Regions from separate parts of the Paenibacillus sp. FSL P2-0121 genome, predicted to be linked through region 1. Evidence: predicted binding sites of a transcription regulator. Region 1 holds the regulator's gene; the other holds the start of a gene.

What was found. Region 1 encodes LexA, which represses DNA repair genes until DNA is damaged. Its sites were predicted from a motif close to CGAACATATGTTCG; they were not measured.
Region 2: a site for LexA is predicted at 1,773-1,786, ahead of MKY54_RS23290 (YolD-like family protein). Genes of this name have one in related genera too.

The regions. Positions count from the first base shown of each region.
Region 1 covers NZ_CP150245.1:3,947,109-3,950,828, reverse strand. Annotated here, with positions in the region: gene MKY54_RS17515 (hypothetical protein) at 1-540, opposite strand, end outside; gene MKY54_RS17510 (hypothetical protein) at 763-1,143, opposite strand; gene MKY54_RS17505 (L,D-transpeptidase) at 1,294-1,632, opposite strand; gene lexA (transcriptional repressor LexA) at 1,812-2,438, opposite strand; gene MKY54_RS17495 (LysM peptidoglycan-binding domain-containing protein) at 2,690-3,103, shown strand; gene MKY54_RS17490 (DUF896 domain-containing protein) at 3,213-3,422, shown strand; gene MKY54_RS17485 (hypothetical protein) at 3,472-3,720, shown strand, end outside.
Region 2 covers NZ_CP150245.1:5,266,238-5,269,957, reverse strand. Annotated here, with positions in the region: gene MKY54_RS23305 (glycosyl hydrolase) at 1-368, shown strand, start outside; gene MKY54_RS23300 (PH domain-containing protein) at 442-933, opposite strand; gene MKY54_RS23295 (hypothetical protein) at 1,051-1,611, shown strand; gene MKY54_RS23290 (YolD-like family protein) at 1,826-2,161, shown strand; gene MKY54_RS23285 (hypothetical protein) at 2,158-2,322, opposite strand; gene MKY54_RS23280 (M15 family metallopeptidase) at 2,440-3,126, shown strand; gene MKY54_RS23275 (WGxxGxxG-CTERM domain-containing protein) at 3,202-3,678, shown strand.

The DNA.
Region 1 (3,720 bases):
TTGTACTTGGGAGTAAGCTTCCTTGTACTGGTTGTCGGATTGTTGAATAGGCAATAAACCCGGCAAGAAGGAGATACAATACACAGGCGTTTCTTTGCTGTTCATATATATTTTAAGCGTAAGCTCTTCAATCACATTAGCTTCTTCATCAGCTTCCTTAAGGACGTTAATATCTGCACTTGTTGCAGTAGTTTTGCTGTTTTGATGTCTTTTGGATACTTTTGAAAGGGTAAGTGCGTTAACCACAATCTCGGATCCCATTACATTATCAAAAGAGTATAGCTTTGCTACTGCTTTTTTGTTACTCTTCGGATTTTTGGTACCGATTGCCAATTTTTTATTAGGCTCGTTAAGTGCGATCAAGTGAGATTGATTGGGGGGAATGAATGTTTTGGTGAAGCTGATGTTAAAAGATGAGGTCGCATTAACTAGCTTAGAAATTTCAGATGAAGCAGATAGCGTTTTCAATTTTATAATGGCGGCACTTAGAATTAAAACAACTCCTAAAATAGCAAATAAGTACATCAAGATAATCAGCATATAATCACACCTCCTAGTTATCTCATTAGACTCAAATTGTTGCTTATTGAAAGATATGCCTGAATGATCTCCACTAGTATCTTTTAAAAGGGAAATTCGTGGAATTATAGGATCGGCTTCACGATTAACCCAAAAAAAGCACCCAGAGAAACCTTCCGATTCTGCAAATGATGCAAAATTGGGGGTTGCTACAAGGGTGCTTTTTAAGATGATTATGAAAACCTATAGAAAATTGAAGGCAGTGATATGATCGGTATAAACAATCAGCTGTTTGTATTCGATCGGAGTCCCATAACTAGCATAAGGTCTTACAGTAACGTCATTGAGGACAACAAAGTTATAGCTGAAATTTTTATCAGGGTGTTCTGCTCCCAAATAAGATATGTATTCGTCTACAATTACATCATCCATCAAAGATTTTAAATCAAATACATCCTCTTTGTTGGAGACGGTTGGAGAGACGATTCCCTGAATGCTGCCAAAAGAGGTGAGCAAATTCACTTTTTTTCCACTAGCTTGTTCATCATTTAAAAGTAAACCGGACAGCTTACCCAGTGCATCGACTTTAAAATCGACGAGGGTTCTAATTTTTGAATTATTCAAACTAAACACATCCTTTTCAATTTGCAATCCTGTTAACAATATTCGACATATAATCACCAAACTCCTAGTATGCTAATGAAAAAATACTTACTTATGTAATGACCCCCATTTTTTAATGTGATTTGGGGGTTGCCGAGCCTCCATTCGAATTTAATTTCTTATCGTTACTCGTGTGCCTATAGGGACAATAGCAGCGAGTGCTAACACATCCTCGTTGTACATCCGGATGCAGCCGTGGGACACCTCTTTCCCAATGGAGGAAGGGTCATTGTTTCCATGAATTCCGTAGTGTGGTTTAGACAGTCCCATCCAAAACACACCGAAGGGACCCCCTGGGTCGGGTTGTTTGTTAATAATAGTGAATTCACCCACTGGGGATTGGGTTAACATCTTACCGATGCCGACAGGGTAACCTCTAATCACAATATCATTGTCCAGAAGATATAACATTCGTTGGGTCAGATCTACAATAATTCGGTAGTTGGGCATTATACGCAACACTCCTTCCTAATTAGGATATGAGCAGAACGCCTAAAGGGTTATTCATAGAAAATGGCCATTTTAGCCATTGGGAACAAATGTTCGTAAGTGGTTGGAAAAGCAAAAAAAACGTAGAAAAAAGGCTGTTCCGCATATGCGGAACAGCCTTTTATGTTAGAAGTGCATACTTAGTGGATATCTCGAAACAATCCGATGACTCTTCCGAGAATAGTTACGCGATTAAGGCGAAGCGGCTCATAAGCTGGATTCTCCGGCTGAAGCCGTATATGATCACGTTCCTTGTAAAAGGTCTTAACGGTTGCTTCATCTTCTTCGGTCATGGCTACAACGATATCTCCGTTGTCCGCTGTTTGTTGTTGGCGAACAATCACATAGTCACCATTCATAATGCCTGCGTCCACCATACTATCACCCATGACAGACAGCATAAATACTTTGTTGTCACCTACATAGTGAGTAGGAAGTGGGAAGTAGTCTTCGATATTCTCTGTAGCAGTGATAGGTACCCCGGCGGTAACTTTACCTACGACAGGAATCCGTGAGATGGTCTGCGCGAATTGGTGAACATTCTCTGAATCCTCTTGGCCTAGTAATTCTATTGCACGTGGCTTCGTTGGATCTCGACGAATAAGTCCCTTTTTCTCAAGCCGGTCCAAATGACCGTGAACTGTGGAGCTGGAAGCAAGGCCAACAGCTTCTCCAATTTCCCGGACGGAAGGTGGATAACCCTTGCTGCGGACTTCGCTTCGTATAAATTCCAGGATCGCCAGCTGGCGACTTGAAATCTTTGACATTGGAATCAACCCCATATAGTAATGTTTGGGAAAATTATAACATAGAACTACCGTTCGCACAAACATAAGTTCTAACTATTATAAATATTAATCTGCTAGAGTTAAAAAATGGTAGACAAATGATAATAAAATGAACCGCTTGAGTCTCTCGAAAAAAAGAGAACAATTGTTCTGAAATAGTATTGAACAAAACACATGTTCGTGTTATTATAAAATCGAAAGTAAGAACAAGTGTTTGGAGGATGATGATTATGCTAAAATACAGTACATACCGCAGCATCTACGATAAGGCCCCAGTGGTTGAATCTATAGGACATAATGACGTTGCCCGTAATTCCGCTAAGGTGAAAGAGATAACGGAACGTTTGCTTGGAGGGATGATTTCGTTGTTCCGTCAAGATTTCTTTATTAAGTTAATATTGATTTTCGTGCTAGTATTATCTGGCCTAACAGTAGTGGGAAATGTATTTGCAGGATCGACGACTATAATGAAGGAAGAGAAGCGGATTGTGGTTGAACGTGGAGATACACTATGGAGTATTGCCCTTAAGAATAAACCAGCTGATATGAAGACAGTTGTTTATATAGAAGGAATTAAACGTTCAAGTGGGATTAAGAGTAGTCAAATTAACGCTGGAGACATACTTACTTTACCTATTTATTAATTTTCTGAGAACATAATAGAATGACCAGTAGAGCTTGCAGGGAGTAGACCTTGACAAGCTCTTTTTCTCATGGCAGAGTTAGAATTAATTTATAGGGGGAGGGAAAGTATTGAATATTGATGAGTTGGTCGCGCGAATTAACGAATTGGCACGCAAACAGAAGAGCGTAGGCCTTAATCAAGAGGAAGTGGCGGAACGCGCCAAGCTTCGTGAAATTTACCTGGGGAATATCCGTAATAACTTCCGAGCACAATTAAATACTATTGAAGTAGTAGATAACGATGAGCATGAACAAGGTAACAAGGGGCTTAAACATTAGCTCGCTGTTCCTTTTCATAGATATTTCAGGATGACTAGGGGGAACGCACATGGCCCGTTCTTGGGAAAGAATGGTTCAACGCAACACACAGCAAATCAACAAGCAAAGAAAGAAACAAGGCAAGGATACGATTTATGCCTCTAAATCTCCTACCCAGAATGCCGAAGTCTTTAAAGGTCGCAACATTGCATTTCCGGTAGTGTTAGTGATACTTGGCACTATGTTTTGGGTAGTTGGTTCTATTGATCAGGCCAAAGGTAATGGCATGCTGGCTAATTGGCTGGGAGTAGTACTGTAC
Region 2 (3,720 bases), 1.3 Mb from region 1:
TGTTGCGAACGGATGCCAATATTAACTTTTCATGGAGACAAGGTTCGCCTGATCCTGCCATTCGTGTAGATGCATTCTCTGTGCGGTGGAGTGGGAAGCTGACGGCTGCTTTTAGCGAGGTGTATACCATTTATTCCTACTCTGATGATGGGATACGGGTATGGATTGATGGCGGGCTAGTCATTGATAGTTGGGTGAATCAGAGCGGCCAGGAACGAAAAGGGAGTATAAACCTGATTGCAGGTAAGCCGTATGAAATAAAGGTGGAGTATTATGAGAATGCGGGCGACGCCCGGGTTGTTTTGCAGTGGGAGAGTCCGAGCCAGATCAAGGGGGTTATCCCAGCGGGGGCATTTTATCTTCCTTAAAAAAGAGTACTTCAAGTGTGCAAGCGCAAGCAAAAAGCCCCGGTTTTCCGGGGCCTTTTTACGTATGAACGTCTTAAATTTGCTCGCGGTAGCTAATGTTGTTGGCGATCTTCTCGTCACGAACGGCTTTGCGCAGAACATCTTTGACGGTTTGGGCATCATGGATTTTTCGAAAAAGAAGCTGAGGCGCTGAGGCATCATCAGAAAATACAGTTAATGATCCAATGCCAAGCATCCGGTCCATGATAGACTGTTTTACGGATAAATCGCGTACGCGCAGCAATTCGATTTCTTCAACATTTTTACCGATAAGTCCGGTCTTTACCATAATACGCTGACTTGTAATGGTATATGAAGTTGTGTTAAGTCCTACGATTCCTTTGAGTCGATCCGAGATGCCGGCAGGTTTGCCTTTCCAGAGCACGACTTCTTGGATGACATGATTATTATCTACTGCGGGTCGATGAGCGGTTACTGGAGCGGTACCGTCAAGGCTGGTTCCACATACTCCACAAAATTTAGCGCCCTGCTTGTATTCCGCTCCACAGGTGGTGCAATAAGGCATAAATACTCTCCTTTCCTGATCACAATTAAAATAATTATAACATAACAGTCATTTTACATATATTTCATTTGCGCTTTACACAAACCGACATTATCCTGTTAAGTGGAGGGATAAATAATGAAAAAAGCTTTACTAATAGGAATGCTGATGATGACTGTCATCCTTAGCGCCTGCAGCAATAATTCAACTTCATCGGCACCTGCCACGGAGGAAGAAGTGCAGGAGACCGTGCAAAACTTCTACAATGAAATGTCTAAACTTGAAGAGTCAGGAAAAACTTCTTTAGCGGAGTTCAACGAAGCCATTGCGGGTTATTCAGCAGGAGAACTCACGGACAAGCAGTTGGAGAAGAAAATTAAGCAATTCCAGAGTACCGCAACTGATTTATCGAATCAAGCCGAGAAAGTAAAAATTTCCTCCAGCTTGCCTGAAGACATTCGTAAGTTGCTCGAAGAGTCTAAAGTTGCCTTTGAAAGTGCTTATTCTTTAAAAGAAGAGGCCTCTCAAGGTGCTGATTCCGCAAACGTTACGGCTGAGCAATTTAATGAATTGAATCAGAACGCTGATGTAGCGATGTTATTCGGTATTTCCAAGCTTAACGAGGCAAGAGAAGCAACAGGACTTATAGACTCCGAAGGTCAGGCTACCTCAGAGTCTGGGGACGTTGTTCAAGAATAAATCAAATCAGGCGCTGCGCAGTTTATCTGTCAGCGTCTTTTTGCTGCGAATTTTAGCTTGGATAGATATACATTAATATACATCTTTTGAATAAAGAGTGACCCTTAAAAAGGTATCTTTTTCCTGATTATTGATTAATATGCGAAGATGCGGATATAATACAAACATACGTTCGTGTTCAGAGGAATAGATATATAATTAAGGAGGGGTTACCATGGGCAAAAAGCTGGAGAAAAACGGGCTGTGGGAAAGCAGCCGCATGATGCTGCCGGAGCATAAGATACGAATTATAAGAGATGAACGGGAAACGCTGCGCCGCATCAAGCCTATTCTGGATGAGCAGAAGCTGGAGGAGATTGAATGTACACTGGCTTTGTCGTTGCGGAGTCATGTACGAGTGACAGTTATTCTTTTTGACCCTTTTGAAAATACGATGTTAAGTGGTTTTGTGACTTCCATTCACACCCACTCGCGTGAGTTTAAGCTGCAGTGGGCGGAGGAATGGAAGTGGATCGATGTGGATGATATTGTCGAGGTCTACATCGTTTAATGCTGAGAACCGTTGCCTTCGCTTTTTTCATAAGCGATTAAGGTAACGGTAGGATTACCGGTCAGATGTGCAATGGAAGCTTCAGCATTCCGAATAATTTCCAGTGCTTCTTCCTGTTCACTAAGGGCTGCAACTTTATAGCTATCGCTATGAATATCCATATGTCTCCCACCTTTCGTTAAATATTTTGTCCTTTTTTGTGGAAATCATCCTAAAGGGGACAGGGGTACAGGCAAATAGGGCAGCGGCATCATTGAATATACCAAAGGGGTGATTCTATGCTGACTTTGGAGCAATTGAGGGAAAAATCCGCGGCGCGTCTGGTCGGGCTTCATCCTGTCTTGGCGGCAGGTGCGAATGTTTTGATTCAGCAAAGCCATGCGAGAGGAGTCCCTATCGTTATTACTCAGGGTCTACGGACCATTGCTGAGCAAAATGCTTTGTATGCGCAGGGTAGAAGCAAACCAGGACCGATAGTTACCAACGCTAAAGGCGGTACCAGCTATCATAATTATGGTCTTGCGTTTGATTTTGCGCTTTTGCTGCCGAATGGCACTAGCCTTTCTTGGGATATCAATCGTGATGGTGATAAGGATAAGACAGCAGATTGGCAAGAGGTTGTACAGGAGGCTAAGCGGCTTGGTTTAGAATGGGGCGGGGACTGGACCTCTTTTAAAGATTATTCACATCTGCAAATGACTTTCGGTTTAACTATAGATCAACTTCGGGCAGGTAAACGTCCAACGACGGACCAAGCCAAAGAGGCTTTAAAAAAGATTACCGGAGGGGATGATCAGGTGAACAAAGACGTTACAGTGACCATTAACCTAAACGGCCGCAAGCTTACCGATGGCGTTCTCGATACCGGAACAACTTATGTACCCATACGTGCGCTGGCTGAGGCGCTTGGAGCAAAGGTTACTTATGATGCTGTGACAAAGACAGTTAATGTAGTAAAAGAGTAAAACCACCATGCATAGACAGTGCCGTCCAAGGGGAAATTATCAGTGATAACTAACCTTAAAGGGAGGCATAACACTGTGAACAAGCTGATAACAAGCCTTGCATGCGGTACTGTATTATCAATGAGTCTAATGGGAGCTAGCTATGCATCAAATGCCGTGGGATCAGCAGCATTGGGCGGTATCCCAGCCGCGAATACCGGGATGGATGGGACTGCGGAACACACTCGGATGATGAACACGGAAGGCAATCTAATGAACGGCACCACGGGAACGCTGAATCAGCATGAGAGCATTATGAAAGATAAGATCCGCATCGATGATAATTACAGACCTAACAACTACAACACCAATAACTACAATGACACCCGAAATAACTACAGAACCAACAGCACTGTCAACCCGGCAACCAACACCACACAGACCGGCAAATACCGTGCAACTAGTACAACAACGAATGCTGCAACTAACAAAGGATCTAACTGGGGCTGGCTCGGTCTGCTTGGACTTTTGGGTCTTGCCGGAATGAGAAGCAGAAGTGACGAGCGTAGATAATCCACGTCTATAATAACCCGTGTCGGTTCTGGCTGAACGGGT